One region of the Rhizobium sp. 01L410 genome, then DNA from elsewhere that is predicted to be linked to it. Evidence: predicted binding sites of a transcription regulator. Region 1 holds the regulator's gene; the other holds the start of a gene.
The links. Region 1 encodes PhoB, which activates phosphate uptake and scavenging genes when phosphate is short. Its sites were predicted from a motif close to TGTCATNNANCTGTCAT; they were not measured.
Positions count from the first base shown of each region.

Region 2: a site for PhoB is predicted at 11,727-11,743, ahead of ppk2 (polyphosphate kinase 2). Genes of this name have one in related genera too.

Region 1 is NZ_JBFTST010000003.1:61,748-77,778, reverse strand. Features, by position in the region: gene pstC (phosphate ABC transporter permease subunit PstC) at 1-225, shown strand, start outside; gene pstA (phosphate ABC transporter permease PstA) at 222-1,544, shown strand; gene pstB (phosphate ABC transporter ATP-binding protein PstB) at 1,560-2,375, shown strand; gene phoU (phosphate signaling complex protein PhoU) at 2,422-3,135, shown strand; gene phoB (phosphate regulon transcriptional regulator PhoB) at 3,168-3,851, shown strand; gene AC1DV9_RS07565 (GcrA family cell cycle regulator) at 3,918-4,454, opposite strand; gene AC1DV9_RS07560 (aspartate aminotransferase family protein) at 4,879-6,078, shown strand; gene argF (ornithine carbamoyltransferase) at 6,118-7,035, shown strand; gene AC1DV9_RS07550 (Hsp33 family molecular chaperone) at 7,130-8,122, shown strand; gene apaG (Co2+/Mg2+ efflux protein ApaG) at 8,126-8,518, opposite strand; gene AC1DV9_RS07540 (O-succinylhomoserine sulfhydrylase) at 8,731-9,915, opposite strand; SAM riboswitch at 9,957-10,035, opposite strand; gene AC1DV9_RS07535 (2'-deoxycytidine 5'-triphosphate deaminase) at 10,109-11,203, shown strand; tRNA gene AC1DV9_RS07530 (tRNA-Gly) at 11,247-11,320, shown strand; gene AC1DV9_RS07525 (methyl-accepting chemotaxis protein) at 11,411-13,429, opposite strand; gene AC1DV9_RS07520 (glycosyltransferase family 2 protein) at 13,700-15,601, opposite strand; gene AC1DV9_RS07515 (transporter substrate-binding domain-containing protein) at 15,663-16,031, shown strand, end outside.
Region 2 is NZ_JBFTST010000001.1:229,924-245,954, reverse strand. Features, by position in the region: gene AC1DV9_RS01120 (LysR family transcriptional regulator) at 1-21, opposite strand, end outside; gene AC1DV9_RS01115 (glutathione S-transferase family protein) at 123-761, shown strand; gene AC1DV9_RS01110 (SDR family NAD(P)-dependent oxidoreductase) at 1,073-1,810, shown strand; gene AC1DV9_RS01105 (FadR/GntR family transcriptional regulator) at 2,134-2,856, shown strand; gene AC1DV9_RS01100 (PLP-dependent transferase) at 2,853-4,019, shown strand; gene AC1DV9_RS01095 (ABC transporter substrate-binding protein) at 4,064-5,323, shown strand; gene AC1DV9_RS01090 (carbohydrate ABC transporter permease) at 5,462-6,394, shown strand; gene AC1DV9_RS01085 (carbohydrate ABC transporter permease) at 6,399-7,229, shown strand; gene AC1DV9_RS01080 (sn-glycerol-3-phosphate ABC transporter ATP-binding protein UgpC) at 7,234-8,292, shown strand; gene AC1DV9_RS01075 (ABC-F family ATP-binding cassette domain-containing protein) at 8,311-9,933, opposite strand; partial or broken gene AC1DV9_RS01070 (inorganic phosphate transporter) at 10,017-11,620, opposite strand; gene ppk2 (polyphosphate kinase 2) at 11,784-12,698, shown strand; gene AC1DV9_RS01060 (sulfate/molybdate ABC transporter ATP-binding protein) at 12,824-13,867, opposite strand; gene cysW (sulfate ABC transporter permease subunit CysW) at 13,878-14,750, opposite strand; gene cysT (sulfate ABC transporter permease subunit CysT) at 14,740-15,597, opposite strand; gene AC1DV9_RS01045 (sulfate ABC transporter substrate-binding protein) at 15,606-16,031, opposite strand, start outside.

The DNA of each region.
Region 1 (16,031 bases):
GTCGTGCTTGCAGCCGGTGTTGCCGCCCGCATCCAGATCAATCCTTTCGAGCCGATGACGACGGTGACGGTCAAGATCGTCAACCAGCTGACGGGTGACCTCGAGTTTACCTCGCCGCAGACGCTGGTCGCCTTCGCGCTCGGCATTACCCTCTTCTTCATCACGCTTTGCCTCAATATCTACGCGCTCTACATCGTGCGCAAATACCGGGAGCAGTACGAATGACGAATATTGTTTCTCCCGTTGCAGGCATCACTGTCTCCAAGGCTCCAGCACGCCGCGACATCGGCATCAAGCGCCGCTATGCCGCAGAACGCCGCTTCCAGGCCTATGGCATCGCTGCCATATCTTTCGGCCTGATCTTTCTGGCGATCCTGCTCTCGACGGTCATCCGCCAAGGCTATACCGCCTTCCAGCAGACGGCGATCACGCTTCCGGTGGAATTCACCGAAAAGACGATCGACCCGAGCAACAAGCGTGCAACCGATCCGTCGGTCCTCGTCTCCGCCAACTATGGTGCCCTGCTGCGTGACGCCATCGTCAAGCAGCTGAATGTGAACGCCTCGAGCCGTCCTGACGTCCGCGATGCTTCGGCCATGCTCTCCAAGGGCGCTCCGATCCAGCTGCGCGACATGGTCGTTTCCGACCCGTCGATCATCGGCAAGAGGGTCAATGTCACGGTGCTTGCCGACGCCAATATCGATAGCGCCAGCAAGGGCCAGATCGATCTCTCTGTCGACGAGAAGAACCGCAAGGTGAACGACAAGCAGGTCGGCTGGATGAACGAGCTGAAGGCGAGCGGTGCTCTCTTCAAGCAGTTCAACACAGGCCTCTTCGTCAATGGCAATTCCAGCCGTCCGGAAGCGGCAGGTCTGGGCGTCGCTCTCATCGGCTCGCTCTACCTGATGCTGATCGTTCTGGTTCTTGCTCTGCCGATCGGTGTCGCCGCCTCGATCTATCTTGAGGAGTTCGCGCCGAAGAACAAGCTGACGGATCTGATCGAGGTCAATATCAACAACCTCGCTGCTGTTCCGTCGATCGTCTATGGTCTGCTCGGCCTCTCCGTCTTCATCAATTTCATGGGCCTGCCGCGTTCCGCATCGCTGGTCGGTGGCCTGGTGTTGACGTTGATGACGCTGCCGACCATCATCATCGCCACCCGTGCTGCGTTGCGTGCCGTACCGCCGTCGATCCGCTCGGCCGCTCTCGGTCTCGGCGCATCGAAGATGCAGATGGTGTTCCACCACGTGCTGCCGCTCGCCATGCCGGGCATCCTGACCGGCACCATCATCGGCCTGGCGCATGCGCTCGGCGAAACCGCGCCCCTGCTGCTGATCGGCATGGTCGCCTTCGTCGCCAATGCGCCGACCACGCCGCTCGATCCGTCCACGGCACTTCCGGTCCAGGTCTATATGTGGGCCAACGAAGCCGAACGCGCCTTCGTGGAGCGTACCTCGGGTGCCATCATCGTCCTGCTCCTGTTCCTGATCGTCATGAACATCGGAGCCATCCTCTTGCGCCGTCGCTTTGAGCGCCGCTGGTAAACGGAGTAGAAACCCATGAACATGTTGACAGAAGCAGCAGTTGAGAAGGCTCTGGACCAGAAGATGAACAGCATCCCTTACAAGATGATCGGCCAGGACGTTTCGGTCTATTATGGCGAGAAACGTGCGCTTTTCGACGTCAAGCTGAACATCCGTGAAAACACCGTGACCGCGCTTATCGGCCCGTCCGGCTGCGGCAAGTCCACCTTCCTGCGCAGCCTGAACCGTATGAACGACACGATCGACAATTGCCGCGTTACCGGCAAGATCACGCTCGATGGCGATGATATCTACGATCCGGATATCGACGTCGTCGAATTGCGCGCCCGCGTCGGTATGGTGTTCCAGAAGCCGAACCCGTTCCCGAAGACGATCTACGAAAACGTCGCCTACGGCCCCCGCATCCACGGCCTCGCCAAGTCGAAGGCCGACATGGACCAGATCGTCGAAACCAGCCTGCAGCGCGCCGGCCTCTGGAACGAGGTCAAGGACCGTGTGCATGAATCCGGCACCGGCCTGTCTGGCGGCCAGCAGCAGCGTCTCTGCATCGCCCGCGCCGTCGCGGTCTCGCCTGAGGTCATCCTCATGGACGAACCCTGCTCGGCGCTCGATCCGATCGCAACCGCAAAGGTCGAGGAGCTGATCCACGAGCTGCGCGAAAGCTACACGATCGTCATCGTGACGCACTCCATGCAGCAGGCGGCCCGCGTCTCGCAGCGCACCGCCATGTTCCACCTCGGCAACCTCGTCGAGGAGAACGACACCGACAAGATGTTCACCAATCCGGACGATCCGCGCACCCAGGACTACATCATGGGCCGCTTCGGCTGATCTTTGGCGTCACGACTTCCGATAGAGACACTCAAGGACATTTCCCATGGCATCGACACATATCTTTTCTGCATATGACGAAGATCTGAAGTTCCTGACCCGCCGCATCTCCGAGATGGGCGGTCTGGCGGAACAGATGGTCTCCGACGCTGTGCGCGCGCTGGTCAATGGCGACGGCGCACTGGCGCAGAAGGTCATCTCCGACGACGTGATCCTCGATCACGCCGAGCGCGAGATCAACGACAAGGCGATCGTCACCATCGCCCGCCGCCAGCCGATGGCGTCGGACCTGCGCGAGATCATGGGGTCGATCCGCATCGCCGCCGACCTCGAACGCGTCGGCGATCTCGGCAAGAACACCGCCAAGCGCGTCATCGCCGTGCAGAGCACCGGCGTTCCGCGCAAGCTCGGCCGCGGCCTGGAGCATCTCTCCGAACTGGCGCTCGTCCAGCTAAAGGAAGTGCTCGACGTTTACACGACGCGCGCCGCCGACAAGGCGAAGTCGATCCGCGAGCGCGACGAGGAAATCGACGCGATGTACACCTCGCTGTTCCGCGAGCTCCTGACCTATATGATGGAAGATCCGCGCAACATCACCAGCTGCACGCATCTGCTGTTCTGTGCCAAGAACATCGAACGCATCGGCGACCACGCCACCAACATCGCAGAAACCATCTACTACATGGCGACCGGCGCCCAGCCGGAGGGCGAGCGTCCGAAGGACGACACCGCCAACACCGTCGGCGCGGTCACGGAATAATATCCGGACCGGGCCTCAGGAGACAGAACAGAATGATCCCGAGAGTTGCAGTCGTTGAAGACGAAGAAGCACTGAGCGTGCTTCTTCGTTACAATCTCGAAGCCGAAGGTTTCGAGGTCGACACCATCCTGCGCGGCGATGAGGCGGAAATCCGCCTTCAGGAGCGGACGCCGGACCTTCTTATCCTTGATTGGATGCTGCCTGGCGTATCAGGCATCGAGCTTTGCCGCCGGCTGCGCATGCGCCCGGAGACCGAGCGTCTGCCGATCATCATGCTGACGGCGCGCGGCGAGGAAAGCGAACGCGTTCGCGGCCTGTCGACCGGCGCCGACGACTATGTCGTCAAGCCGTTCTCGACGCCCGAGCTCGTCGCTCGCGTCAAGGCGATGCTGCGCCGCGCTAAGCCCGAAGTTCTCTCGACCGTGCTGAAATGCGGCGATATCGAACTCGACCGCGAGACGCACCGCGTTCATCGCAAGACCCGCGAAGTCCGTCTCGGACCGACCGAGTTTCGCCTGCTGGAATTCCTGATGGCCTCTCCCGGCCGCGTCTTCTCGCGCTCGCAGCTTCTGGATGGCGTCTGGGGTCACGACATCTATGTCGACGAGCGCACCGTCGATGTCCATGTCGGCCGTCTGCGCAAGGCGCTGAACTTCTCCAATATGCAGGATGTCATCCGCACCGTTCGCGGCGCTGGATATTCGATGGAAGCTTGAAGCTTTCGGAATTGAGACACAAAAAAACGGGCCGTAAGGCCCGTTTTTCGTTTGTGCTTACCCGGCTCAGTTTGCCCGGGCTGCTGCCCTGCGGCGCTCGTTGACCGGTTGGTAGGCCAGACGCTGGTGGTAGGTGCAGTAAGGCGAAGAATCCGGGCTTTCGCAGCCGCAGAAGTGGAAATCGTCCTTCAAGGGATCGCCGACCGGCCACTTGCAGGTGCGCTCGGTGAGCTCCGTCAGGCCGAGACGGCGGGAAATCGGGACGATCACGTTCTTGGCGGGACGGTATTCCATCTCCTCCATCACGTCGATTTCGATCTCTTCCTTCAGCATCGTCGCGCCCTGCTGGCGGGTGACCGTACGGGTCGTCGCCAGACGCGATGCGTAGGTTGGGGCGCGGGGTGCTGCCGCCGTACGCTTGGGAGCGCGGGCAGCCGTGGCGTTGCCGCCGGCCTTCGCACGGCCCGGCAGCGCCAGACGGTGAACCTTGCCGATAACGGCGTTACGGCTGACGCCGCCAAGCTGGGCAGCGATCTGGCTCGCGCTCAGCCCTTCGGACCACAGTTTCTTGAGTTTCTCGACCCGCTCGTCTGTCCAGTTCATGCCCTGTGTCTCCGCCGTTTAAGCGTTGCGAAGGCAGAATCCCTCACTGTTTGCCCCGGACGAATCCGACACAAGAAACGCTTGACTAATTTTGGTGACTAGTTCCGCCGCATGCAGTCTAGTAATTGAGTTTTAACCTAGTGTGAGGCTGACTCCGTGACAAGAGTCGCAGGAATCCGGATGAATCGAATTCGGGGTTTTCCCCAACTTGCTTCCCCTGAGAGTCATTTCTGCAACATTAGCTGTTGATAAAACGCGACATTGCTTGAGCGTCTCTCAGAAGCCACGAAAGCCGCAGTTTTGTTGACATTGCAGTGCGAAAAGTAAATAGTGCAAGTCGCCGCCGAAAGGCGGCATTTTTAATTTTTCGGACCTGGTTTTTAGCCGGAGTCCGGTTGCCCGTAAGTTGACAGGAGACCGCGCCATGGCTGAAGCCGCGCCGCTATATGATACCTATTCTCGTGCCCCATTGCGGTTCGAGCGAGGTGAGGGCGTGTGGCTGATTACCGAAAGCGGCGAACGATATCTGGATTTCGGTGCCGGCGTCGCGGTGACCTCGGTCGGCCACAGCAATCCGCATGTCGTGGATACCCTGAAGGCACAGGCCGACAAGGTCTGGCACCTGTCCAACATCTATGAAATCCCCGGGCAGGAAAAGCTCGCCAGGCGGCTGACGGAGGCGACTTTCGCCGACAAGGTGTTCTTCACCAATTCCGGCGCGGAAGCCCTGGAATGCGCGATCAAGACCGCACGCCGCTACCAGTATTCGAAGGGCCATCCCGAGCGTTTCCATATCATCACGTTCGAAGGCGCCTTCCACGGCCGGACGCTGGCGACGATCGCTGCAGGCGGGCAGGAAAAGTACCTCGAAGGCTTCGGCCCCAAGGCGCCTGGCTTTGACCAGGTGCCCTTCGGCGATATCGACGCTGTGCGCGCCGCAATCACCGATGCGACCGCAGGCATTCTGATCGAGCCGGTTCAGGGCGAGGGTGGCATTCGCCCTGTGACCACCGAGTTCATGAAGGCGCTGCGCGCGCTCTGCGACGAGAAGGGCCTGCTGCTCATTCTCGACGAGGTCCAAACGGGCGTCGGCCGTACCGGCAAGTTCTTTGCCTATGAGTGGTCCGGCGTGACCCCTGACATCATGGCTGTCGCCAAGGGCATCGGTGGCGGCTTCCCGCTCGGCGCCTGCCTGGCAACGGCGGAAGCTGCGTCCGGCATGAAGGCCGGCACCCACGGCTCGACCTATGGCGGCAACCCGCTCGCCATGGCTGTTGGCGGCGCTGTGCTCGACATCGTCCTTGCCGAAGGCTTCCTGCAGCATGTCCGTGACGTCGCTCTGGTCTTCCGCCAGGGCCTGGCATCGCTCAAGGACCGCTATCCCGATGTGATCGAGGATATCCGCGGCGAGGGCTTGCTGCTCGGTATCAAGGCCGCCGTTCCCTCGACTGAACTCCTGGCTGCCATCCGCGGCGCCCACCTGCTCGGCGTACCTGCCGGTGACAATGTCGTGCGCCTGCTGCCGCCTTTGGTCGTCACGGCGGAGGAAGCTCGCGAGGGTCTCGCCCGCATTGAGCAGGCCGCCGAAAGCATTCGCGCATCGAAGGCCAAGAAGACGGCTTGAACGGATAGATGCCTTCCGGGGCAAACAGGTAAGGACGACATGGCTTCCCCCAAACACTTCCTCGATCTTTCGGCGATGAGCTCTGCCGATCTGCGAGTCATCATGGACGACGCGATGCTGCGCAAGCAGGCATTCAAAGCAGGCAAGGGCGACAAGCCGCTGGCCGGCAAGATGCTGGCGATGATCTTCGAAAAGCCTTCCACCCGGACGCGCGTTTCCTTCGATGTCGGCATGCGCCAGCTGGGCGGCGAGACGCTGTTCCTCTCGGGCACGGAAATGCAGCTCGGCCGCGCCGAGACGATCGGCGACACAGCCAAGGTTCTGTCGCGCTACGTCGATGCGATCATGATCCGTACGACCGAGCATCACCGGATGCTGGAGCTGGCCGAACACGCGACGGTACCGGTGATCAATGCGCTGACGGATGATACGCATCCCTGCCAGATCATGGCCGATATCATGACCTTCGAAGAGCATCGCGGCCCGGTCAAAGGCAAGACGATCGCCTGGACCGGCGACGGCAACAATGTGCTGCATTCGCTGGTCGAAGGGGCTGCCCGCTTCGGCTATCGCATGAACATGGCGGTACCCCTTGGTTCCGAGCCGAAGGATCACTATCTGAACTGGGCCCGCAATGAGGGCGCCGAAATCATGCTCAGCCATGATGCCGACCGTGCGGTCGAAGGCGCCGATTGCGTGGTAACCGATACCTGGGTCTCCATGAATCAGGAACATCGGGCTCGCGGTCACAACGTCTTCCAGCCCTATCAGGTCAATCAGGCTTTGATGGCGAAAGCAGGCAAGGATGCATTGTTCATGCATTGCCTGCCCGCCCATCGTGGTGAGGAAGTGACGGACGATGTGATCGATGGCCCGCAATCCGTGGTCTTCGATGAAGCGGAAAACCGTCTTCATGCGCAGAAGTCGATTCTTGCATGGTGCCTGGGCGCGATCTGAACCATATTGGACGCCACATCCGGCCTGATGGCCTGGTGGCCGCGCGAGCGGGAAGACAGCTTGGTCTGCCGCTCTGACGACTAGGAGTAAGACCATGGCAGACACAGCCGCCGCTCTCAACGAGCTTCATTTCGCCGGCGATGATCACGTCGTCCCATTTCAGGTTGAAGGCCTGGATGTGCGTGGCCGCGCCGTCCAGCTCGGCCCGATGCTCGACGCCATCCTTGAGCGCCACCACTATCCCGCACCCGTCGCCCGGCTTCTGGCCGAAGTCGTGGTCCTGACGGTTCTGCTCGGCACGTCGCTGAAATTCGAAGGCAAGTTCACGGTACAGACCAAGGGCGATGGCCCGGTCGACCTGCTTGTTGCCGATTTTGCGACACCGGAGAACGTGCGCGCCTATGCGCGTTTCGATCAGGCGCTGCTCGATCAGGCGATCGCCGACGGCCAGACCGAACCCGAGCAGCTGCTCGGCAAGGGCGTGCTGGCGTTCACCATCGATCAGGGAAAGTTCAGCCAGCCCTATCAGGGCATCGTCGAACTCGACGGTACCTCGCTCGAGGATATTGCCGGCGTCTATTTCCGCCAATCCGAGCAGATCCCGACGCGCGTCCGTCTGGCGGCTGCCGAACTTCTCGACCGCGACAGCAGCGGCAAGCCGCGGCATCGCTGGCGGGCAGGGGGGCTCGTCGCCCAGTTCCTGCCGGAAGCGCCCGAGCGCATGCGCCAGCCGGACCTGCATGGCGGGGATGGCGATGAAGTTGCGACAGGTCTGAAGGAAGATGACGCCTGGGCAGAAGCCCGCGCCATGGTCGAGACCATTGACGCCGATGAGCTGACGGATCCGCTGGTCGGAACCGAGCGGCTGCTCTATCGCCTGTTCCATGAGCGCGGCGTCCGGGTTTTCGAGGCCAAAAAGGTCTACGACCGCTGCAGCTGTTCGCGTGAAAAAATCGGCGGCGTTCTGAAGGGCTTTTCGGCGGAGGAGATCGAGGCCAGCCAGGAGAACGGCGAGATCGCCGTGACCTGTGAATTCTGCTCGACCACCTATCGTTTCGAGCCGGCAGAGCTGCAGCCGGCCGAATGACGGTCAGTTCAGCACTCTGAGAAGGCCGGGCGAATCCAGGGAGAAGGCGGGTATCTCGACATCGAAGAGCTCGCCTTCGTCCGTTTCCATCTGGTAATGGCCGAACATCAGCCCCGATGGCGTATCGAGCGGGCAGCCGGACGAATATTCATAGGTATCGCCGGGCTCCAGCCGTGGCTGCTCGCCGACGACTCCAGGTCCCGTCACCTCGTCGACCACACCGTTCTGGTCCGTTATGTTCCAGTAACGGTTGACGAGTTTGACTGACAGGCCGGAATTGTTGCTGATGACGATGCGGTATCCCCAGACATAGCGATCGTCGTCCGGATCGGATTGCTCCTCCAGATAAAACGGCTCGACAACAACTTCTATATCGCGTGTGAGGGCCCGGTACATGCCTTACACCTTAGTCAGGATATCTTACTCGTATCTTATACGGCATTGGCTCCGTCAAGAAATGCCACCGTATCATCAGCCAAATACAGGCGATTGCACGCCGTTTTGATTGTTAATCCTAACATTCAAAGTTAATGACTCTAATAAAGCAGAGCTGACTGAAGCTTTAGGTGGGGCGGGCCGCCGGACCGGCAAGTCCGGCGGCTTGCTGCTTAAGCCGGGATCTTCGACAGAGCCTGGGCGAAATCTTCCAGCAGATCGTCGGTATCTTCGATGCCCGCCGAAAGACGCACGGTGCCGGCCGAAATGCCGAGTTCGGCACGGGCCTCATCCGAAAGATTCTTGTGCGTTGTCGTTGCCGGATGGGTGATCAGGCTGCGCGTATCGCCGAGATTGTTCGAGATCGTTACCACGTCGAGCGCGTTCTGCAGCTTGAAGGCTGCGTCCTTGCCGCCCTTCAGCTCGAAGCAGACCAGCGTCGAGCCGCCGGTCATCTGCTTGGCGATGATATCGGCCTGCGGATGGTCCTTGCGGCCGGGATAAATGACGCGTGCAACCTGCTTCTGCTCGGCCAGGAAATCGGCAATCTTTGCGGCATTCCTGGTCTGCTGGGCCACACGCAGCGGCAGCGTCTCGATGCCCTTCAGGAGCGTCCATGCGTTGAACGGCGACATGGCCGGGCCAGTGTGGCGGAAGTAGTCGTGCAGGTGCTCGTCGATCCACGCCTTGTCGGAGAGCACGACGCCGCCGAGGCAGCGGCCCTGGCCGTCGATGTGCTTGGTCGCCGAATAGATGACGATGTGAGCGCCGAGCTCCAGAGGCTTCTGGAAGAGCGGCGTCGCAAAGACGTTGTCGACCACGACCTTGGCGCCGACCTGGTTGGCGAGCTTGGCAACGCCGGCGATATCCACGATCTCGAGTGTCGGGTTGGTCGGGCTTTCCAGGAAGAACACTTTGGTCTTCGGCGTGATCGCCTTTTCCCAGTTTTCCAGGTATCGGCCGTCAACGAGCGTGCATTCGATGCCGTATTTCGGCGCCAGCGTCTCGACCACCCAGCGGCAGGAGCCGAAGAGGGCGCGGGCCGCAACGATATGGTCGCCAGCCTTCAGCTGGCAGAGGATTGCAGCGGTGACGGCGGCCATGCCGGAGGCCGTGGCGCGCGCATCTTCCGCGCCCTCAAGTGCGCACATGCGCTTCTCGAACATGTCGTTGGTGGGGCTGCCGTAGCGGGCGTAGATGAAGCCTTCGGTCTCGCCCTTGAAGCGGGCCTCGGCCGCCTCCGACGTGTCGTAGACGAAACCTTGCGTCAGGTAGATTGCCTCCGACATCTCGCCATATTGCGAGCGCAGAGTGCCTCCGTGAACGAGTTGGGTTGCAGGGCGCCAGGACTTGCTCATGCCATCACCTCAAAAACAAAAAAACCGGCCGCAAAAGCAGACCGGTTTCATACCCGGTCTTTTTAGCCACTTGTTTAACGTGGCTGCAAGCCGACCGGCCAAATCACCACGGGATAAAGCTGCAATACTGCCGTTAGCTGCTTGCGTCAATTCCCCGTATTTGGTTTTGTCGGCCACGAACTATGGATGGAGCATGATGGCTCGCGAAACTGGAATTTTGGCCGATCGTGCCATTGCTGCGTTGTTTGAGACCGGCCGCCTGATCTCCGAACGGGAACTCGACCGTGACCAGATCCAGCCGGCAAGCCTCGACCTGCGCCTTGGCGCCAAGGCGTTCCGGGTGCGCGCCAGCTTCATGCCCGGCCCTTCGCATCTCGTCTCGGACAAGCTCGATCGCCTGAGCCTGCATGTCATCGATCTCTCCGAAGGGGCTGTCCTCGAAACCGGCTGCGTCTATATCGTTCCCCTGATGGAGCGTGTCGATCTGCCGGCCGGCATGTCGGCCTCCGCCAACCCGAAGAGCTCGACCGGCCGCCTCGATATCTTCACGCGCGTCATCACTGACTACGCGCAGGAGTTCGACAAGATCCCGGCCGGCTATTCCGGCCCGCTCTATCTCGAAATCAGCCCGCGCACCTTTCCGATCGTCGTGCGCCGCGGCTCGCGCCTGTCGCAGATCCGCTTCCGCGTCGGCCATTCCATTCTTGGCGAACCGGACCTTCAGGCGCTGCATGACAGCGAGACGCTGGTCGCCAGCGCCAAGCCGAACGTCTCAGGCGGCGGCATTGCCCTGTCGATCGATCTCGCAGGCGACAAGGAAGGCCTGATCGGCTATCGCGGCAAGCACCACACCGCCGTCGTCGATGTCGACAAGAAGGCCCAGCACGACATTTTCGATTTCTGGGAGCCGCTCTATAGCCGCGGCCGCAACGAGCTGATCCTCGACCCGGACGAGTTCTACATCCTCGTCTCCCGCGAAGCCGTGCACGTGCCCCCGCATTACGCCGCCGAGATGACCCCCTTCGACCCCTTGGTCGGCGAATTCCGCGTCCACTACGCCGGCTTCTTCGATCCGGGTTTCGGCCACGCTCCCGCCGGCGGTCGCGGCAGCCGCGCCGTTCTCGAAGTGCGCAGCCACGAGGTCCCCTTCATCCTCGAAGACGGCCAGATCGTTGGCCGCCTGATCTACGAGCACATGCTGGAAAAACCCGAAAGCCTCTACGGCTCCGGCCTCGGCTCCAATTACCAGGCCCAAGGCCTCAAGCTGTCGAAACACTTCCGCATCTGACCGCCTTGACACCGCCTCCCATCTGTTGGAAGGCTTCGGGCACGCGGGTGTAGCTCAATGGTAGAGCAGCAGCTTCCCAAGCTGAATACGAGGGTTCGATTCCCTTCACCCGCTCCATTTACGCACTTCACCCGCTCCAGTTTTCCCTGCACTTAAAATGAAATGAGCGGCCGGAGCCGCTCATTTGACGTTTTGATTTCCGGTTGCTCAGAACTCCGTCCAGTCGGCTTCCTTGCTTTCCGCCGCCGGGCTGCTCTTGCCAAAGGCGCTGGCGAGTTTCTGGCCGAGTGCGCGCGCCGGTGATGCGGCGGGCCTTGCGGTTCCTTCGTTGGCGACGCGGATCGAGGCTGGGCGCGGGTTGGCTGCGCGGGCCGGTGCTGGGCGGGGTGCTGCGGCCGGGCGGGGAGCGGAATGTGAGGCGGGTGCCGCGGCGGCAAAGCCACCGGTTCCGGTCAGCCTGAACTCCGAAAGAAGGTTGTTCAGCGATGCCGCTTCGGTTGCCAGGCTGTGGCTGGCGGCGGTGCTTTCCTCGACCATCGCGGCATTCTGCTGCGTGCCCTGGTCCATGGTGTTCACAGCCGTGTTGATCTCCTGCAAGCCGGTCGATTGCTCGCGCGCGGCCTCGGCGATGGCGTGGACGTGCTGGTTGATCTCCTGCACCTCCTGGACGATCGCATCCAGCGCCTTCCCGGTCTCGCCAACAAGCGCCACACCGGTCTGCACATGCGTGCCGGAATTGGTGATCAGCGCTTTGATTTCCTTGGCAGCATTGGCGGAACGCTGGGCGAGTTCACGGACTTCCTGCGCAACGACCGCAAAGCCCTTGCCGGCTTCCCCGGCACGCGCAGCCTCGACACCGGCATTCAATGCCAGCAGGTTGGTCTGGAAGGCGATGTCGTCGATGACGCCGATGATGTTGCCGATTTCCACCGACGACTGCTCGATCTGCTGCATCGCGCCGACCGCCTTCTGGACGATGGCGCCGGATTTTTCGGCGCCGCTGCGCATGCGTGTCACCAGCTCACTGGCTTCCTGAGCACGGCGGGCGGCATCTCGTACCGTTGTGGTGATCTGCTCGAGCGCTGCGGCCGTCTGTTCGACGGAGGCCGCTTGCTGTTCGGTGCGGCGCGACAGCTCGTCGGCCGAGGAGCGGATTTCGTTGGCACCTGCGCCGATGGCGCGGGCATTGGCGCCGACGGCATTCATCGTGCCGTTGAGCTTGCTGACCGAGCTGTTGAAATCGGCGCGCAGGCCTTCGAGATGCTCCGGAAAAGGAGTCTCGATATGGGCGACGAGATCGCCTGATGACAGGCGCTTCAGGCCATTTGCCAATTCGTCCACGGTGCGGGCGAGTTCGTTGGCTTCTCGGATCTTTTCGGCTTCGCGCTGGCGGCGCTCGTTATCGCTGAGATTGCGCTCGCTCTCGGCGCGCGCCTCGATCTGCTTGCGCTCGAGGGCGTTGTCGCGGAAGACGGCAAGTGCCGCTGCCATCTGGCCGACTTCGTCGCCGCGGTCGAGGCCGGGCACGTCGCGTTCCGTCTCTCCTTCGGCAAGCATTGTCATGCGCTCGCGCAGCTGCACCATCGGCCCGGCAATACCTGCCTGGGCGATGTAGAAGCCCAATGCCATCGCACCGGCGATCGATGCAGCAATGACGGCGAGGCAGATGTTGATCCGCGTGCGAACGGCAACGGACAGCGCATCGCCGCCATCGTTGAGCATCGACATCATCGCGTCGTTGTTGGCGGTCATTTTCGGTGTCAGGGCGTTCAGCTTTGTCGTCATCATGACAGCTGCCAACTGGGCGCTGGTCATGTCGCCGGATTTTCCAGCTTCGACGACTTTCGCCGACAGGGCTTCGATTTCGTCGATACCCTTCAGGAGCTCATCGATCGCGCTCTTGCGCGCCGGAACCAGATCGGAGGCCTGCTGCAGACGGTCGCGGGCCTGCGGGATCTTGCTGGGCACCGACAGAGCCGTCTTGAAGGCAGGCGTATCGGGCTTCATGTTCGAGAGCATGGTTGTCTGAAGAACGGAGGAAATCAGCGAAGCGCTGGCGCGCGAGCCCTGCATGGCCGCCAGTGCCTCATGATCGATGAAGGCACTGTAATTTGCGTCAGCGCGGAGGAATTCAGAGATGATATATCCCACACCGGCGACGGTGATCACGCCGAGAAGCGCGATGACGGAAAGGATCTTGGTCCGGATTTTCAGATGTTTGAGCATGGAAAAAGCCCGTTGCGTTCGGCGCGGCCTGTTGCTTGCCGCAGCGCGTTTGAAATCAATGTGTGAAACTCAGCGAAATCTGCTGCGGTTCTTGCGGCATTCCGAAATACCTCGGAGAGGCTCGACAGCGCGCATCATGCAAGCGGCGGGAGGGGGCCGGTGTCGTCGCCGGCGATAAGAATCCAGATTGCTTAATGCTGCCCTAACGCCGCGGGGCAAACCACAGAAAAGATGGCAAGCGATGCGCGGCTGGCAAATGATCCGGGCGGTCTATGCAGGTTTCCGGCAGGGCACGTGCGGGGTTTTGTCCCAGAAAAACGGATTGCTGCGAAGCTGCCAGACGGCACGCCACGCAGCCGCCGAGAGCATCAGCCAATAAAGCGGCAATGCCAGCCACCGCAGCCTGAGCGCCCGGCGCTCCCAGCGCGTCATCGCCTTGCGCCCAAGCAGGACGAAAAGCACGTAGCTGGCGATGACATTGCAGCTATCGACGGCAAGCAGGATCCAGTGGACCAGATCTTTCGCACTGTTGCGTTCGGCGAGGTCGAGCAAAGCCGCGCTTATGAAGAACAGCATCCACGGATGCGCGAGCGCAGACAAAAGCATTCCGGCGATCAGCAACTGAAACACCGCAAAGCCCGCGGGGCCCATCTCCCGCACAAGCAGTGCGGGATCGCGCATCAACACCAGCCACGTCTGCAGCCAGCCCTTGAACCAGCGGGTACGCTGGTGAAGCCAGGTCGCGGCAGTCACAGGCGCGTCTTCCAGCGTCTGGGAACTCAGCACGCCGCAGCGATATCCCCTGCGGTAAAGCCGCATGCCGAGGTCGGCATCCTCGGTGACATTGTGCGGATCCCAGCCACCTGTTTCTTTGAGGATGCTGGTCTTGAAGTGGTTTGAGGTGCCGCCGAGCGGCATCGGCAGGCGCATCAGGGCCAGCATCGGCAACAGCATGCGGAACAGCGCAGAATATTCGAGCGCAAACGCAGCCGATATCCAGGAGTCGCGGGCATTGGCGATGATCAACGGCGCCTGCAGGCAGACGACGTCATCAGGGGATGCCCGGAAGGTCGCATAGGCCTCGCGCAGCTGGTCCGGATGCGGCCGGTCTTCGGCATCGTAAACGGCGAGCAGCTCGCCGCGTGCCGAAGCGAGTGCATAGTTCAGCGCCTTCGGCTTCGTTCGCGGCCGGGCAGGCGGGACCTCGATGATTTCGAATTGTGTGCCGAGTGCCTGCGCCTTCAGCGCTGCGATCGTCTCGCGATCGTCAGCCTCGCAAACAAGCTTGATATCGAGTTTCGAGACCGGCCAATTCAGCCGCTTCAGGCAGGTGATCAGCTGCTCGGCGACCGCCGCCTCACGGTAGAGACCGACCATGACCGTATAGACAGGCAGCGGATCACCATCCGCTGTGCGGCGATTGAAACGCGGCACCGGCTTCTTGAGTGCCATGAAACGGATCAGCATCGATGCCAGATAGAACAGCGAAACGAAGATATGCGCTATGAGCAAGACATTGGCATTCGCCAGAATTCCGGCAGCAAGGGCCGTCACCGCCACACCGGCAATGAAACCCTGCTTTCCAAGCAGCACGATACGCGCGCTCACATCCGGGTCACGCTCGAAAAGTGTATTGACGCTCTGCTTCACCCGTCGCTGGGCGCCACGTTCCCAGATCGCCCTGCGCATCTCCGCCGGGGTGGTAATCAGCAGCTGCTCGCGCAAATCCGGGCGGGCGGCCAATCGCGCCTGCAGTGCTGGAATCTGCCGGGCTTGCGGCACGATCGCATGGGCATGCTGCGGCAGGTATTGGAGCTTGAGAACCTTGGTCTCGATAAGCTGCGTATCGAGGACATCACTGTCGTGAACGAGTTCCGGATTCAGCCGGTCGATAAACTCCAGCCGGAGCAACCGCGCCAATCCGGCATAATAGTTCTCAGCAAGAATCCAGCCGCTGGACAACAGTTCCTGCTCGATCGTCGTCCCGTTTTGCCGCGCCAGTCCGGCAGCCTCGGAGATCATCGGTTTCCCGATGCCAAGTTCCTGCAGAACGCGAGCCTCTGTGCGGAAAAGCTCATCGGCCTCAATCTCAAGGACGACCCGGTCATTCTGGCTGTGATTTGTTCGCAGGCGGTCGATGGCGCCGCCCGGCGCATATTCCCCGATACGCATGACTCTGATACACCGTCACCGAAGCGGCGACACCCTGCCCCTGATCCGAGGCTGGATAGTAATGACACAATCCTCAATTGCATCCCTAGCTTTTAAGGGATTGTTAACTTTTTGGTTGTCGCTGGTTGTGTTTTTTCCTGTGGCGGCCGGGGCGCAGCAGGCCTCGCCCTCTCTGCCTCTACTTTTCGATTCCCGCGAACGCCTTGCCAAGCCGGACCTCTCATCGCTGGTGCGGCTGCGATTCCTGACATCCGTGGATTTTCCACCGTTCAACTTTACCGATCAAAACGGAAAGCTGTCGGGTTTTAATGTCGATCTGGCACGCGATATCTGCAATGAACTCGAGATTGCAGATAAATGCGAAATCCAGGCCTTGCCCTTCGCCGATCTTGCGGAGGCGCTTGCAGCGTCGCAGGGCGACGCGGTTATC
Region 2 (16,031 bases), on a different contig from region 1:
TTCCTCCTTGGAATGATGCATATGTCTCCATCGCGGCTTCCCCCGTCAAGTCCACGCGCGCAAATAATGCGCGGTGCTCGATGCGGCAGCATCCCCATCAATTCTCCAGAGTGGAAACCACGATGATCGAAGTCTATGCCTTTGCGACGCCCAACAGTGTTCGCGTGCCTATCGCCCTTGAAGAGCTCAGGCTTGCTTATGAGCTCAAGCCTATCAACGTCCGCAAGGGCGAGCAGAAACTGCCGGACTACCTGGCCATCAACCCCAATGGCAAGGTTCCTCTGCTGATCGATAGCAACGGCCCCGATGGGGAGCCCATTACCATCAGTGAATCCGGGGCGATCCTTGTCTATCTCGCTGAAAAGACCGGAAAGCTGATTCCGGGCGACGGCACAGGCCGCGCCCGTGTCTTCGAACAGATGTTCTTCCACCTGACCGGAATTGGCCCAGCCTTTGGGCAACTCGGCTTCTTCAAGCGGCAGGCGGCCGAGCAGATCCCATTGGCGATCGCAAGATTCCAGGCCGAGGCTGAACGCGTCCTCGCCGTGCTCGAAGGCGTGCTTCAGGAGCGCAAATTTGTTGCCGGAGACCAGTTCACGATCGCCGACATCGTGCATTTCGGGTGGCTGTGGCGTCGCGAATTTGCAGGCATAGACTTCGAGAAGACGCCAAACATTGCGCGCTGGTATGGCGAGATCGATGCGCGTCCTGCGGTCAAACGCGCGATCGAGAAAGTCACGGCATTGGTTCCTGCGACATGACCGCTTCGAAAGCAGATCGGGCCGGTCTTTCCTAGTCAGGATCGTCCTCAACTGACGGCTTGCAATCAAAGAAACACAAGGCGCGTGCCTGGCGACGGCGCGCGCCTTTGGCGCACTGAGAGATCGTCCCGCAAAGGGGAGAGAGTTCTGACGTATTCCATTATGGAATAATCTATAGTCGGGTTTGGCGTCTACAACGCAGCTTTTGCTGAATTTATCTGATTGGCAGGCACCCGCCGGGTGCCATCCCGCGTGAAAGACTGAACAGTCGGCAAGCGCGGGTCCAGCAGATCAATTCGAAGGATAATTCCATGAGCAAGAAGTTGGATGGCAAGGTTGCCGTTGTGACCGGCGGCAGCGCCGGCATCGGGCTGGGCATCGCAAAGCAGTTCGCCGTAGAAGGTGCACTTGTCTACATTACCGGCCGCCGTCAAAGCGAACTCGACAAGGCCGTCGCCGTAATCGGCCACGGCGCCATCGCGGTGCAGGCCGACGCGTCGAAGCTCGGCGATCTCGATAAGCTCTACGAGATCGTGAAGAAGAATAGCGGCCATATCGACACTCTCGTCCTCAATGCCGGCTTCTACGAGTTCATGAAGTTCGGCGACATCACCGAAGAGCATTTCGACAAGACCTACAATACCAACGTGCGCGGGCTTCTTTTCGCTTTCCAGAAGGCCTTGCCGGTCTTGCGCGACGGTGCGTCCGTAATCCTGACGGGATCCATTGCGGCATCGAAGGGCATCCCGAACATGTCGGTCTATTCTTCGACCAAGGCGGCCATCCGCAGTCTCGTTCGCGGCTGGATCATCGACACGAAGGAGCGCGGTTTCCGCATCAACGTCTTGAGCCCGGGTCATACCGTGACGCCTGGTCTTTCTGGGTTGATCCCGGCCGAGGCTTACGAGGGAATCACCGCGACGATCCCGCTCGGTCGCATGGGCACGCCCGACGATATGGGCAAGACGGCCGTGTTCCTCGCATCCGACGACAGCGCGTTCATCACCGGCGTCCAACTCGACGTCGATGGCGGTGTCGCCCAGTACTAAGCATGATGCGGGCGGGCCAATGGTCCGCCCGCTTTTACCTCTGAAGCCCCGGTTTCTAGGCGTCTTTAAACGGCCTAGTTGCGCCCCGATCTTGGCTGCTCGCAAGCCGGTGATCTCCTTGTGGAAAAAACCACATTGGAAAAATCCAGTAAAATCATTTGCATAATTTTCTTTCGGCGGTTCAGCGGGTTCCCCGCCGCAGCCAATTTCGTAGCAGACATCGCGGCGACGAGCTTCTGCCCTTGACGGCGAAAGTTTCTTGGGAAATGCTAAGATGTCAGACCAATTTAAGGTCGACTGCCTGACAAGAAAAATGGGGAACCATGAAGGCAAATGTGAGCGACAGGCCGGTGATCCGGCCGCTTCCGGCGATCGACCGGGCGCGTCAGGTGACTGAGGCGCTGGCGCATTACGTCGAGGATGCGAAGCTGAAGGCGGGCGACCGCTTGCCGGCAGAGCGCGAGCTTATGTCTGCCCTGGCCGTTGGCCGTTCCACCATCCGCGAAGCCATCCGCCACTTCCAGGCGCTCGGCGTCATCGAAACCCGCAAGGGCAGCGGTACCTACCTGCTGAAACCGGTTTCGAAGGCGACCATTCATGTGCCGCTCTCCTTCGAAGGCGCCAATCTGCGCGATGCGCTGCTGCAGACGCTTGAGGTTCGCCGCGGCATCGAATGCGAGGCGGCGATGGTGGCAGCCCGCAAGCGCACGGCCAGTGACCTCGTGAATATCGAAGAGAAACTGAACGAGATGGAGCGCGTCCACATCGCCAAGGGCACGTCGGGTCCGGAGGATCTGGCGTTCCATATGGCGGTCTATGACGCGACGCATAATCCGATGTTCGGCCAGCTTCTGGAGCAGATGCGCGAGACCTTCGTCCGTTTCTGGACCCACCCGTTCGACCGCCAGGATTTTGCCCGCCGATCCTTCCCGTTCCACCGTACGCTTTTCAACGCGATCGCCGCCAAGGATCCCCAGGCGGCGCGTGAGGAAACACTGAAGATTCTCGACGTTGTCGAGGAAGACATCAAGGAAATGTCCAAATGAGCAACTCGCTCGATCCCATCGAACTCGCTTCGCTGATCACCGCCCATGATGAAGGCAATTTTGCCGAAGCGGTGGTGCCGCCGATTTTTCAGACATCGCTTTTCACCTTCTCCGATTACGACGACATGATCGCCTCCTATCGCGGCGAGAAGGTACGGCCGATCTATACGCGCGGCCTCAACCCGACGGTGCGCATGTTCGAGGAGATGCTGGCCAAGCTTGAGGGCGCGGAAGATGCGCTCGGTTTTGCAAGTGGCATGGCGGCGATCTCGTCTGCCGTGCTTTCCTTCGTCGAGCCAGGTGATCGCATCGTCGCCGTCAAGCATGTCTATCCCGATGCCTTCCGCCTGTTCGGCACCATCTTGAAGCGCATGAAGGTCGAGGTGACCTATGTCGATGGCCGGGACGAGGAAGAAGTCGCCAAGGCGCTTCCGGGCGCCAAGGTCTTCTACATGGAAAGCCCGACCAGCTGGGTGATGGAAGCCCATGATGTCGGCGCGCTGGCGGCGCTTGCGAAGAAGCATGGCGTCGTCACCATGATCGACAACAGCTGGGCGAGCCCGATCTTCCAGCGGCCGATCACGCTGGGCGTCGATCTCGTCATCCATTCGGCCTCAAAATATCTCGGCGGTCACAGCGACGTGGTCGCCGGGGTCGTCGCGGGCTCCAAGGACATGATCGCCCGTATCAAGGCGGAAGCCTATCCCTATCTCGGCGGCAAGCTCTCACCCTTCGACGCCTGGCTCTTGATCCGCGGTCTGCGCACTCTGCCGATCCGCATGAAAGCGCACGAGACTGCGGCGATGACCATTGCTCAGCGGCTGCAGGCGCTCGACGTGGTCGAGCAGGTCTGCCATCCGGGCCTCGCCAACCGCCTGCCAGCTGGACTCAACGGCACGTCGGGCCTGTTCTCCTTCATCTTCCGCGAAGGCGTCGATATCCGCGCCTTCGCCGATCACCTCAAGCTCTTCAAACTGGGCGTGAGCTGGGGTGGACACGAAAGCCTGATCGTACCGGGCGAGGTGGTGCTTCAGCAGAAGGCGCAACCGAACTCCGCGCATACCTTTGGCATTCATGCGCGGTCCGTACGTCTCCATGTCGGCCTCGAAGGGACCGAGGCGCTGTGGAGAGACATCGAGGAGGCGCTCGCCGCCGCTTCGTGACGACAATAGTGAGAGAAACACCTTCAACAAAAGGGGAACTGAGCATGAAAAGACTGATAACCGCAACGCTCTTCGCCACCATGATGGCAGGAACGGCCTTCGCCGACACGACGCTGAAACTCGTCGAGGTCATCACCAGCCCGGAACGCACCGAGACGCTGAAGTCGATCGTCGGCAAGTTCGAAGCCGCCAATCCGGGCACCAAGGTCGAGATCATCTCGCTGCCCTGGAATGAAGCGTTCCAGAAATTCGCGACCATGGTATCGGCAGGCGATACGCCTGACGTCATGGAAATGCCGGATACCTGGCTGTCGCTCTATGGCAATAATGGCATGCTCGAAAGCCTCGAGCCCTATCTTGCCAAGTGGGAGCACACCAAGGACCTGACGCCGCGCGCGCTTGAACTCGGCCGCGACGTCAAGAAGACCGCGTACATGCTGCCCTACGGCTTCTATCTGCGCGCCATGTTCTATAACAAGAAGCTGCTTGCCGAAGCCGGCGTGAAAGAACCGCCGAAGACGATGGAGGAGTTCACCAAGGCTTCCGAAGCCGTCTCCAAGATTTCGGGCAAGTACGGCTACTGCATGCGCGGCGGCCCGGGCGGTCTGAACGGCTGGATGATCTTCGCCGCATCGATGGCCGGATCCAACAAGTATTTCAACGAAGACGGCACCTCGACCATGAACAGCGAAGGCTGGGCAAAGGGTCTGGAATGGATGGTCGATTTCTACAAGAAGGGCTATGCGCCTAAGGATAGCGTCAACTGGGGCTTCAACGAAGTCGTCGCCGGCTTCTACTCTGGCACCTGCGCCTTCCTCGACCAGGATCCGGACGCTCTGATCGCCATTGCCGAGCGCATGAAGGCCGAAGACTTCGGCGTCATGCCGCTGCCGAAAGGCCCCGATGGCAAGTCGTTCCCGACCATCGGCTATGCCGGCTGGTCGATGTTCACGACGAGCCAGAACAAGGACCTTTCCTGGAAGCTGATCGAAACCCTCGAAAGCCCGGATGGCAACATCGAGTGGAACAAGAAGATCGGCGCTCTGCCGGCCTATACGGCAGCCGAGAAGGACCCGTTCTACGCCGGTGACCAGTTCAAGGGCTGGTTCCAGGAACTCGCGGACAAGGACACGGTCCCGACCGTGATGCCGACCTACCTCGAAGAATTCGCCTTCTTCAAGGATTCTCTGGCGATCAAGACCTCTCAGCAGGCCCTCCTCGGCGACATCACGCCGAAGGATCTGGCCGACCAGTGGGCTGATTACCTGACCAAGGCTCAGCAGAAGTTCCTGGCGAAAAAGTAAGCCAGAACTGAACAAGCAGCCCCCTCATCCGGCCCTTCGGGCCACCTTCTCCCCAGCGGGGAGAAGGTGCCGGCAGGCGGATGAGGGGGCGGCACCCGCTTTGGGTCCCTACAGTTTAATACGGAAAGCCGACCACCGATGACCATGACCGCCGATACGCACAGGCGCCGCGACCGCAGGCCGTTGCGGAAGCGTCTCGCCGATGCCTCCGAGCCATATCTTTACAGCGCGCCTTCGCTGATCCTCATCATCGGGGTCATGATGGTGCCGCTCGTGATCGGCATCTCCTATGCGTTTCGCGATATCCAGCTGCTGAACCCGTTCTCCGGCGGCTTCATCGGCATCGAGCATTTCCGCGAACTCTCCAAGGATGCCGCCTTCTATGGCGCGCTGAAGAATACCCTGTGGTGGACCGGCGCTTCCGTCATCCTGCAATTTGCCTTCGGCCTTATCCTGGCGCTGCTACTCGACAAGCCGTTCTGGGGCAGGGGCATCGTTCAGGCGCTGGTCTTCCTGCCCTGGGCCGTTCCGTCCTTCCTCGCCGGTCTCAACTGGGCTTGGCTCTTCAATCCGGTCATCGGCCCGATCCCGCATTGGCTCTACGCGATGGGTCTGATGAGCGAGCCGGGGAATATTCTGTCCGATCCGCAATATGCGATGTGGGGCCCGATTATCGCCAATGTCTGGTGGGGCATTCCGTTCTTTGCGATCACGCTGCTTGCCGCGCTGCAGGCGATCCCGCGCGACCTCTACGAGGCGGCCTCGATCGACGGCGCCGGCTGGTTCCAGCGTTTTGGTTCGATCACCCTGCCGTTCCTGGCACCGACCATCGCGATCACCGTGCTTCTGCGCACCGTCTGGATTTCCAATTTCGCCGATCTGATCGTCGTCATGACCGGCGGCGGCCCGGCCGACCGCACGCAGATCGTCGCCAGCTATATCTTCACCCAGGCCTTCAAGCGGCTGGATTTCGGCTATGCCTCGGCGATCGCGCTGGTGCTGCTGGCTTTGCTGCTTGCCTATTCCATGCTGATCATCCTGCTGCGGCAGACGCTGCTGAACAAGGATTGAGACCATGAAGCGATCCATCATCCCCACCATCGCGCATCGCCTGGCGATCCTCTGCTACATCGCCTTCGCGCTGTTCCCGCTCTACTGGCTGCTGAAGGTGTCGGTAACGCCGAACGATCTTCTCTATTCGGAAGGCGTGCGCATGTGGCCGTCGCGCACGACATGGGAGCATTATTCCTTTGTGCTGCAGCACAGTGCCTTCCCGACCTTCTTCAAGAACAGCCTGATCGTCTCGGGTTCGACGGCGATTACCGTGACAATCTGCGCGTCGTTGTCGGGCTATGCCCTGTCGCGCTTCAATTTCCGCGCCAAATACTGGATCGTGGCGCTGATGCTTTTGACCCAGATGTTCCCGCTCGTCATGCTGGTGGCGCCGATCTTCAAGATCCTGACACCGCTGCATCTGACCAACAGCCTGACCGGCCTCGTCATCGTCTACACCGCCTTCAACGTGCCCTTCGCCACCTTCCTGATGCAGTCCTTCTTCGACGGCATTCCGAAGGATCTCGAAGAGGCGGCGATGATCGATGGCGCTACCCAGTTCACGGCATTCCGGCAGATCATCCTGCCGCTGACGCTGCCGGGGATCGCGGCGACGCTCGGCTTCGTCTTCACCGCGGCCTGGAGCGAGTTGCTCTTCGCGCTGATGCTGATCAACGGCAACGACGCGGCGACCTTCCCGGTCGGGCTTCTCACCTTCGTCTCGAAATTCTCCGTGGATTTCGGGCAGATGATGGCGGCGGGCGTCATGGCGCTCATTCCGGCCGGCCTCTTCTTCCTGCTCATCCAACGTTATCTCGTGCAGGGCCTGACGGCCGGCGCGGTCAAGGGTTAGTCACATGGCATCGATCGATATCAAGAACGTCAAAAAAGCTTATGGCCATGTGCAGGTGCTGCACGACGTCGACCTGGAGATCAAAGACGGCGAATTCGTCGTCCTCGTCGGCCCGTCCGGCTGCGGCAAGTCCACGCTGCTGCGCATGATCGCCGGCCTGGAAGAGGTTACCGGCGGCGAGATCCGCATTGCCGGAAATCGCGTCAACGAACTGCATCCGAAGGACCGCGACATCGCCATGGTGTTCCAGTCCTACGCGCTTTATCCGCACATGAATGTCGCGGGCAACATGAGCTACAGCCTGAAGCTCCGGAAGACGGCGAAGGAAAAGATTGCTAGCGCCGTGGGTTCGGCCGCCTCCAAGCTCGGCCTCGACCCATTGCTGGAACGCCGTCCGAAGGCTCTCTCGGGCGGCCAGCGCCAGCGCGTTGCCATGGGCCGCGCCATCGTCCGCCAGCCGAAGGCCTTCCTGTTCGACGAGCCGTTGTCGAACCTCGATGCCCGCCTGCGCGAACAGATGCGCGCCGAAATCAAGAAGCTGCACGGCGATCTGAAGGCGACCTCGATCTACGTCACCCACGACCAGATCGAGGCGATGACGCTTGCGGACCGCATCGTTGCCATGCATGGCGGCGTGGTGCAGCAGGTCGGCAGCCCGCTCGAACTCTACGACCGTCCGGCCAATCTTTTCGTCGCCGGTTTCATCGGCTCGCCGGGCATGAATTTCCTTGAGGCGATCTATGAGAACGGTGGCGCAAAGCTGAAGGATGGCACGGTCGTCCCGCTGCTTTCGCCCCTGTCGCTTGCCAATGGCTCGAAGATCACCCTCGGCATCCGCCCGGAACACGTCGTCATGTCCTCAGGCGGCGCCGGCATGAGCGCCGATGTCGAACTCATCGAACCGACAGGCTTCGGTATCATCCTGCACCTGTCGCTGCACGGCCTGCCGTTTAAGGTCTTCACGCTCAACCGCGAATCGCTGACAGCCGGACCGAAGGTCAACGTGACCTTCCCGGCAGAGCATCTGCATATCTTTGACGAGGCGGGTAACCGGGCGAGCTAAAGCCGCCCGGCGAGAGGATCAGCTCCGCAGACCCGGCGCTTCCTGGCCGGTGCGCTCGACATATTCGGTATAGCCGCCGCCATACTGGTGGATGCCATCCGGCGTCAGTTCCAGCACGCGGTTGGAGAGCGCTGCCAGGAAGTGACGGTCGTGCGAGACGAAGAGCATGGTGCCTTCGTAATCGGCGAGCGCCTTGATCAGCATTTCCTTGGTGTCGAGGTCGAGGTGGTTGGTCGGCTCGTCGAGAACCAGGAGGTTCGGCGGGTCGAACAGCATCTTGGCCATGACCAGACGCGCCTTTTCGCCGCCGGACAGAACGCGGCACTTCTTCTCCACATCGTCGCCCGAGAAACCGAAGCAGCCGGCGAGCGCGCGCAGCGGCGCCTGGCCTGCGAGCGGGAAGGAATCTTCCAGCCATTCGAGAACCGTGCGCTCGCCGTCCAGAATGTCCATGGCGTGCTGCGCGAAATAGCCGAGTTTGACGCTGGCGCCGAGCGCCACGCTGCCCTGGTCCGGTTCGGTTGAGCCGGTGACCAGCTTCAGTAGCGTCGATTTTCCGGCGCCGTTGACGCCCATGATGCACCAGCGCTCCTTGCGGCGGACCATGAAGTCCAAGCCTTCATAGATGCTGCGGCTGCCGTATTTCTTATGCACGTTCTTGATGTTGATGACATCTTCGCCAGAACGCGGCGCCGGCAGGAATTCGAAGGCGACGGTCTGGCGGCGGCGCGGCGGCTCGACGCGTTCGATCTTGTCGAGCTTCTTCACGCGGCTCTGCACCTGTGCGGCATGCGAAGCGCGGGCCTTGAAGCGCTCGATGAACTTGATTTCCTTGGCAAGCATCGCCTGCTGGCGTTCGAACTGCGCCAACTGCTGCTTTTCGTTCTGCGCCCGCTGGTTCTCATAGAAACCGTAGTCGCCGGAATAGGTGTTCAGCGAACCGGCATCGATCTCGATGATCTTGGTGACGATGCGGTTGAGGAATTCGCGGTCGTGCGAGGTCATCAGCAGCGCGCCGTCGTAATTCTTCAGAAAGGCCTCGAGCCAGATCAGGCTTTCGAGATCGAGATGGTTCGATGGTTCGTCGAGCAGCATCACGTCGGGGCGCATCAGGAGGATGCGGCCGAGCGCCACGCGCATCTTCCAGCCGCCCGAAAGCGCGCCGACATCGCCGTCCATCATTTCCTGGGTGAAGCTCAGGCCATCGAGCACTTCGCGGGCACGGCCCTCCAGCGCGTAGCCGTCGAGTTCCTCGTAGCGGGCCTGCACTTCGCCATAGCGCTCGATGATGGCGTCCATCTCGTCCATGCGGTCGGGGTCGGACATCGCCGCCTCGAGATCGCGCAACTCGGCGGCGACTTCGCTGACCGGGCCGGCACCTTCCATGACTTCGGCCACGGCGCTGCGGCCTGACATCTCGCCGACATCCTGGTTGAAATAACCAACGGTCATGCCCTTTTCGACAGAGATCTGCCCTTCGTCGGGGATTTCCTCGCCGGTGATCATACGAAACAGCGTCGTCTTGCCGGCGCCGTTCGGGCCGACGAGACCGATCTTCTCGCCCTTGTTCAGGGCGGCTGACGCCTCGATGTAGAGAATACGGTGGCTGTTCTGCTTGCTGATATTTTCGATGCGGATCATGGAGGAGCGGGTACCTGAAAAGTTGTTGCGGCGCGCTTATCATGCGCCGCAGCATTTGTCGCGATTTTCCTTCCGTCGGGGTCTCAGAAGACCTGGCGGAGGATGACGAAGAGCACGAAGGCGATGGCGATCGAGGCGGGCAGGGTGAGCACCCAGGCCATCAGCATGTTGCGTACGGTCGACCACTGAAGGCCCGAGCCGTTCGCCGCCATGGTTCCGGCAACGCCCGACGACAGCACATGCGTCGTCGAGACGGGCAGACCGAAATGATCGGCGGCGCCGATCGTCACCATGGCCACGACTTCGGCGGCCGCACCCTGTCCATAGGTCAGGTGCGTCTTGCCGATCTTCTCGCCGACGGTGACGACGATGCGCTTCCAGCCGACCATGGTGCCGAGCCCGAGCGCGATGGCAACGGCGATCTTCACCCAGAGTGGGATGAACTTCGTCGCGTTGTCGACCGCCTTGTGATAGCCGGTCACTGCCTGCAGGTCAGCGTCATCCATCGGCAGCAGCTTCTGCTTGTCGATCAGCTTCAGCGCTTCACCGATCAGATAGATGTCGTTGCGTACGTTGCCGACGAGATTGGTCGGCACCGCTTCCAGCGTCGGGAAGGCGGCGACTTCGGCACTCGTCTGGTGGATATATTGCTGCAGGGCAGGCGTTGTCGTATCCGTCCAGGTCTTGGTCTTCACCGCATTGCTGACTTCTGCCTTGTAGTCGGTGACGGTGACGCCGGGCTTCACATATTTGCCGAGTGCCGTTCCACCTGTGCGGAGGCCTGCTTGTAGGCTTCCAGGTAGTTGACATCGGGCGTGCGGTTCAGCGCGAAGGCCGTCGGCACGAGGCCGATCAGGATCAGCATGATGAGACCCATGCCCTTCTGGCCATCGTTCGATCCGTGCGCGAAGCTGACGCCGGTGCAGGTGAAGATCAGGATGGCGCGGATCCAGAGCGGCGGTGGCTGGTTGCCCTTCGGTTCCTCATAAAGCTCTTTCTTGCGAACGAGAAATTTCATGATGACGAGCAGGATCGCCGAGAGGCCGAAGCCGATCAGCGGCGAGATCAGCAGCGAGAGGCCGATATTGGTCGCCTGCGACCAGTCGACACCGCTGGTGGCGCTGCCTGCCGGGGCCAGGAACTGGTTGGCAAGGCCGACGCCGATGATCGAGCCGACCAGCGTGTGCGAACTCGACGACGGCGGACCGAGATACCAGGTGCCGAGGTTCCAGACGATGGCGGCGATGAGCAGGGCGAAGACCATTGCCAGACCGGAGCCGGAGCCGACCTGCAGTATCAGTTCCACTGGGAGCAGCGCCAGAATCCCGAAGGCGACGGCGCCCGACGATGTCAGAACGCCGAGGAAATTGAAGAAGCCGGACCAGATGACCGCCAGTTCGGCGGGCATGGAGCGGGTGTAGATCACGGTCGCCACGGCGTTTGCCGTATCGTGAAAGCCGTTGACGAACTCAAAGCCGAGCGCGATCAGCAGGGCCAGTCCGAGGAGTATCCACGGAACGGCGGCGGCGGCTTCCGTCAGGTCGCGGCCGAGCGCATAGGCCACGTATCCGAGGCCGACGAGAAGAATGAGCAGAAAGACCGGTATGAACCATTTGCCCGCACTCGACGAGTGCAGCGGATGGCTACCGGACTGAGGCATTGGGTGATCGGGGGCGATATCAGCCATGTCCTTGTCCTTTCATGGAAAAGCATCCAAAACTACGTCCCGCCCATGAACCTTGCGTGACACAACTTTTCGGTAATGCGGCCCTGCGTTCTCGCGCATCTGCAATTGTCACATTACTGTCGTCAAACCCTGTTGATGTGGCGCCGATCAAAGGGACAGGACCATGACTCAGGAAGAAATCGACCAGCTCCGCCGCATCAAGGACGAGATCGCAGACAGTTTCGATGAGGAACTGGAAATGCAGATGGAGGAGGACCGTCTCGACGATCTCGTCGCCGAGAACCTTCCAGGCGGCATCGAGGACGTACTGGAGCGGAAAACCTATTTCCGCGAGCTTTTCCGCCTTCAGCATGAGCTGGTGAAGCTGCAGGACTGGGTGCAACACAAGAAGCTGAAAGTCGTCGTGCTGTTCGAAGGCCGCGATTCCGCCGGCAAGGGCGGGGCGATCAAGCGCGTCACGCAGCGCCTCAATCCGCGCGTCTGCCGCGTCGTCGCCCTTCCGGCGCCGACCGAGCGCGAGCGGAATCAGTGGTATTTCCAGCGCTACACGCCGCACCTTCCTTCAGCTGGCGAAATGGTTCTGTTCGACCGCAGCTGGTACAACCGCGCCGGCGTCGAGCGCGTGATGGGTTTCTGCACCAAGGACGAGCTCGAAGAATTCTTCCGCTCGGTACCGGAATTTGAGCGCATGCTTGTTCGTTCCGGCATCATCCTCGTCAAATACTGGTTCTCGATCACCGACGAGGAGCAGGAATTCCGTTTCCGCATGCGTATCCAGGATCCGCTGAAGCAGTGGAAGCTGTCGCCGATGGATCTTGAAAGCCGCGTGCACTGGGAAGAATACACCAAGGCCAAGGAAGAGATGCTCGACCGGACCCATATTCCGGAAGCACCATGGTGGGTGGTCCAGGCCGTCGACAAGAAGCGCGCGCGCCTCAACATGATCGCCCATCTTCTGCAGCATATCCCCTACGCGGATGTGCCGAAGGACAATATCGTCCTGCCGCCGCGCGTGCGCCACGACGACTATTCGCGCATACCGGTTCCGCCTGAGATGTACGTGCCGGAAATCTACTGAATGTGCCTGCGCGGGCGGTCGCACCGCCCGCAGCCGTCATCCTCGGCGCTGTGCCGAGGATCTAACGATACCCTACGTCGCGGTTGCAGATGCTCGGGACAAGCCCGAGCCTGACGAAGTGACGGTCAGCCCTTCCTGAACAGCTTCCAGCGCGTCGGCCGGAAGGCGATATGCTTGCTGTCGAGGACTTCGGTCTGTGATGGCGGAACTTCCAGCTCGATATGCTGGTGCCCCCTGCCGATATCGATTTCGATATGCCTTGTTCCCGCAACGCGGCGGCTGGAGGCGAGCGTGCCGGGGATGCCGCCACGGTTTGCATCCAGCAATTCGATATCGTGCGGGCGGAAATAGAGCTGCGCCTCGCCGTCCGGCTCGCCATCGGCCTTCAGACCGAGCGTCCGGCCCTCGAACAGGATGTCGCCGCCGACGATCTTGACGTTCAAACAGTTCGACTGGCCGACGAAACCGAAGACGAAGGGTGAGTTCGGACGATCGTAGACTTCGTCCGGCGTGCCGACCTGTTCGATCGCACCCTGGCTCATGACGACGACGCGGTCTGCCAGCTCCATTGCTTCGTCCTGGTCGTGGGTGACGAAGACCGTGGTGTGGCCGGTGCGGTCGTGGATTTCGCGCAGCCATTTGCGCAGGTCCTTGCGCACCTGGGCGTCGAGCGCGCCGAAAGGCTCGTCGAGCAAAAGCACGTTCGGTTCGACCGCCATGGCGCGTGCGAGCGCCACGCGCTGACGCTGGCCACCGGAAAGCTGAGCGGGATAGCGCTTTTCGAGGCCTGAGAGCTGGACGAGATCCAGCAATTCGAGCGCCCGCTTGCGGATTTCGGCCTTCGGCGGACGGCGGGCGCCGTCACGCACCTTGAGGCCGAAGGCGACGTTGTCGAGCACCGTCATGTGGCGGAACAAGGCATAGTGCTGGAACACGAAACCGATATTTCGTTCCTGCACCGTCTTCTTCGAAGCATCCTCGTCGCCGAAGAAAACCTTGCCCTCGGTCGGGCTTTCGAGGCCGGCGATCAGGCGAAGGAGTGTCGTCTTGCCGGAACCGGAAGGGCCGAGCAGCGCGATCAGCTCGCCCGAGCGGATATCGAGCGAAACGTCGTGCAGGGCCGGAAACCGGTCGAATTCCTTGCGTATGTTTTGAACGCGTACTTCCATTCTCAATCCTTCAGTGCCGCCGGCTGGCGGCGATTTCCGCGCTGTATCGCATTTCGAGCAGCGTTTTCAAAACAAGGGTCACGAGGGCAAGCAGGGCAAGCAGTGTCGCGACGGCAAAGGCGCCGGTAAAATTATACTCGTTGTAGAGGATTTCCACCTGCAGCGGCATCGTGTTGGTCTGGCCGCGGATATGGCCGGAGACAACGGAGACGGCGCCGAACTCACCCATGGCGCGAGCGTTGCAGAGCAGCACGCCGTAGAGCAGGCCCCACTTGATGTTCGGCAACGTCACGTACCAGAAGGTCTGCCAGCCGCTGGCACCGAGCGACAGTGCTGCTTCTTCATCGGCCGTTCCCTGTTCCTGCATCAGCGGGATCAGTTCGCGGGCGACGAAGGGGAAGGTCACGAACATCGTGGCCAGGATAAGCCCCGGCACGGCGAACAGGATCTTGATGCTATGCGCATCGAGCCATTTCCCGAGATAGGTATTGGCGCCGAACAGGAGTACGAAGACGAGACCCGAGATAACGGGCGACACCGAGAAGGGCAGGTCGATCAGCGTCGTCAGAAACGCCTTGCCCTTGAACTCGAACTTGGCGATCGCCCAGGCCGCGGCGACGCCGAAGACAACGTTCAGCGGCACGCTGATGCCTGCGACGATCAGGGTCAGCCGGATCGCTGAGAAGGTTTCTGCATCCTGCAGCGCCTGGAAGAACGGCGGAACGCCCTTGCGGAAGGCTTCGACGAAGACGGCGGCCAGCGGCAGAAACAGGATCAGCAGCAGGAAGACCAGCGACAACAGGATCAGCGCCCAGCGCGCCAGCCTGCTTTCCGTCACGACGGAAGCAACCTTCGGAGAGGCGGAGACAGTATCAAGCGCCATGTCCGTACCTCCGTCTGCGCCAGCTCTGAATGAGATTGATGACCAGCAGCATGATGAACGAGATGATGAGCATGAGGGCCGCAATGCCGGTGGCGGCGGCGTAATTATACTCTTCGAGCTTGATGACGATCAGCAGCGGCGCGATCTCCGATTTGAACGGCAGGTTGCCGGCAATGAAGATGACCGATCCGTATTCGCCGACCCCGCGGGCGAAGGCGAGTGCAAAGCCCGTCAGCACGGCGGGCGCAAGGCCAGGCAGCAGCACGCGGGTGATCGTCTGGAAGCGGTTGGCGCCGAGCGTCGCCGCGGCCTCCTCCACTTCCTTGTCGATCTCTTCCATCACGGGCTGAACCGTGCGAACCACGAAAGGCAGGCCCACGAAGATGAGGGCGACGACGATACCGGCCGGGGTGAAGGCGATCTTGATGCCGAGCGGCGCCAGAAACTGGCCGACCCAGCCGTTCGGCGCGTAGAGCGTCGTCAGCGCGATACCGGCGACGGCCGTCGGCAGTGCGAAGGGGAGATCGACCATGGCGTCGATGATGCGCTTGCCGGGGAAGCGGTAGCGGACCAGCACCCAGGCGAGGATGACACCGAAGACGGCATTAATGCAGGCGGCAATGAAGGCGCCGCCGAAGCTGATGCGCAGGGCATTCACAGTGCGCGGATCGAGCGCAATCGACAGGAACTTCTCCCAGCCGAGTTCGCTCGAACGCCATGCGAGCCCCGACAAGGGGATCAGGATCAGAAGGGTGAGCCAGGTCAAGGTTAAGCCGAGCGCCAATCCGAAACCCGGAATGACACTCGGCCGCTTCAACCGCCACCGTGAGGGGCTATGTGCGTTCATGAACTCTATTATTGGGCCGGCTTGTAGATCTGGTCAAATACCCCGCCGTCGCCGAAGAATTTCGGCTGGGCTTCCTTCCATCCACCGAAATCATCGATGGTGGCAAGCGTCAACTTCGGGAAGCGGGCGATATCTGCCGGATCGGCAGCTTCAGGCTTGATCGGGCGGTAGAAGTGCTTGGCAGCGATCTTCTGGCCTTCGTCCGAATAGAGGTAGTTCAGATAGGCTTCGGCAACCTTGCGGGTGCCCTTCTTGTCGACATTGCCGTCGACGATCGCAACCGGCGGATCGGCACGGATGGAGAAGGCCGGGGTCACGATTTCGAACTGGTCAGGACCGAGCTCTTCTAGCGAGAGATAGGCTTCGTTTTCCCAGGCGAGCAGAACGTCGCCGAGACCGCGCTGGACGAAGGTGGTGGTCGCGCCGCGTGCGCC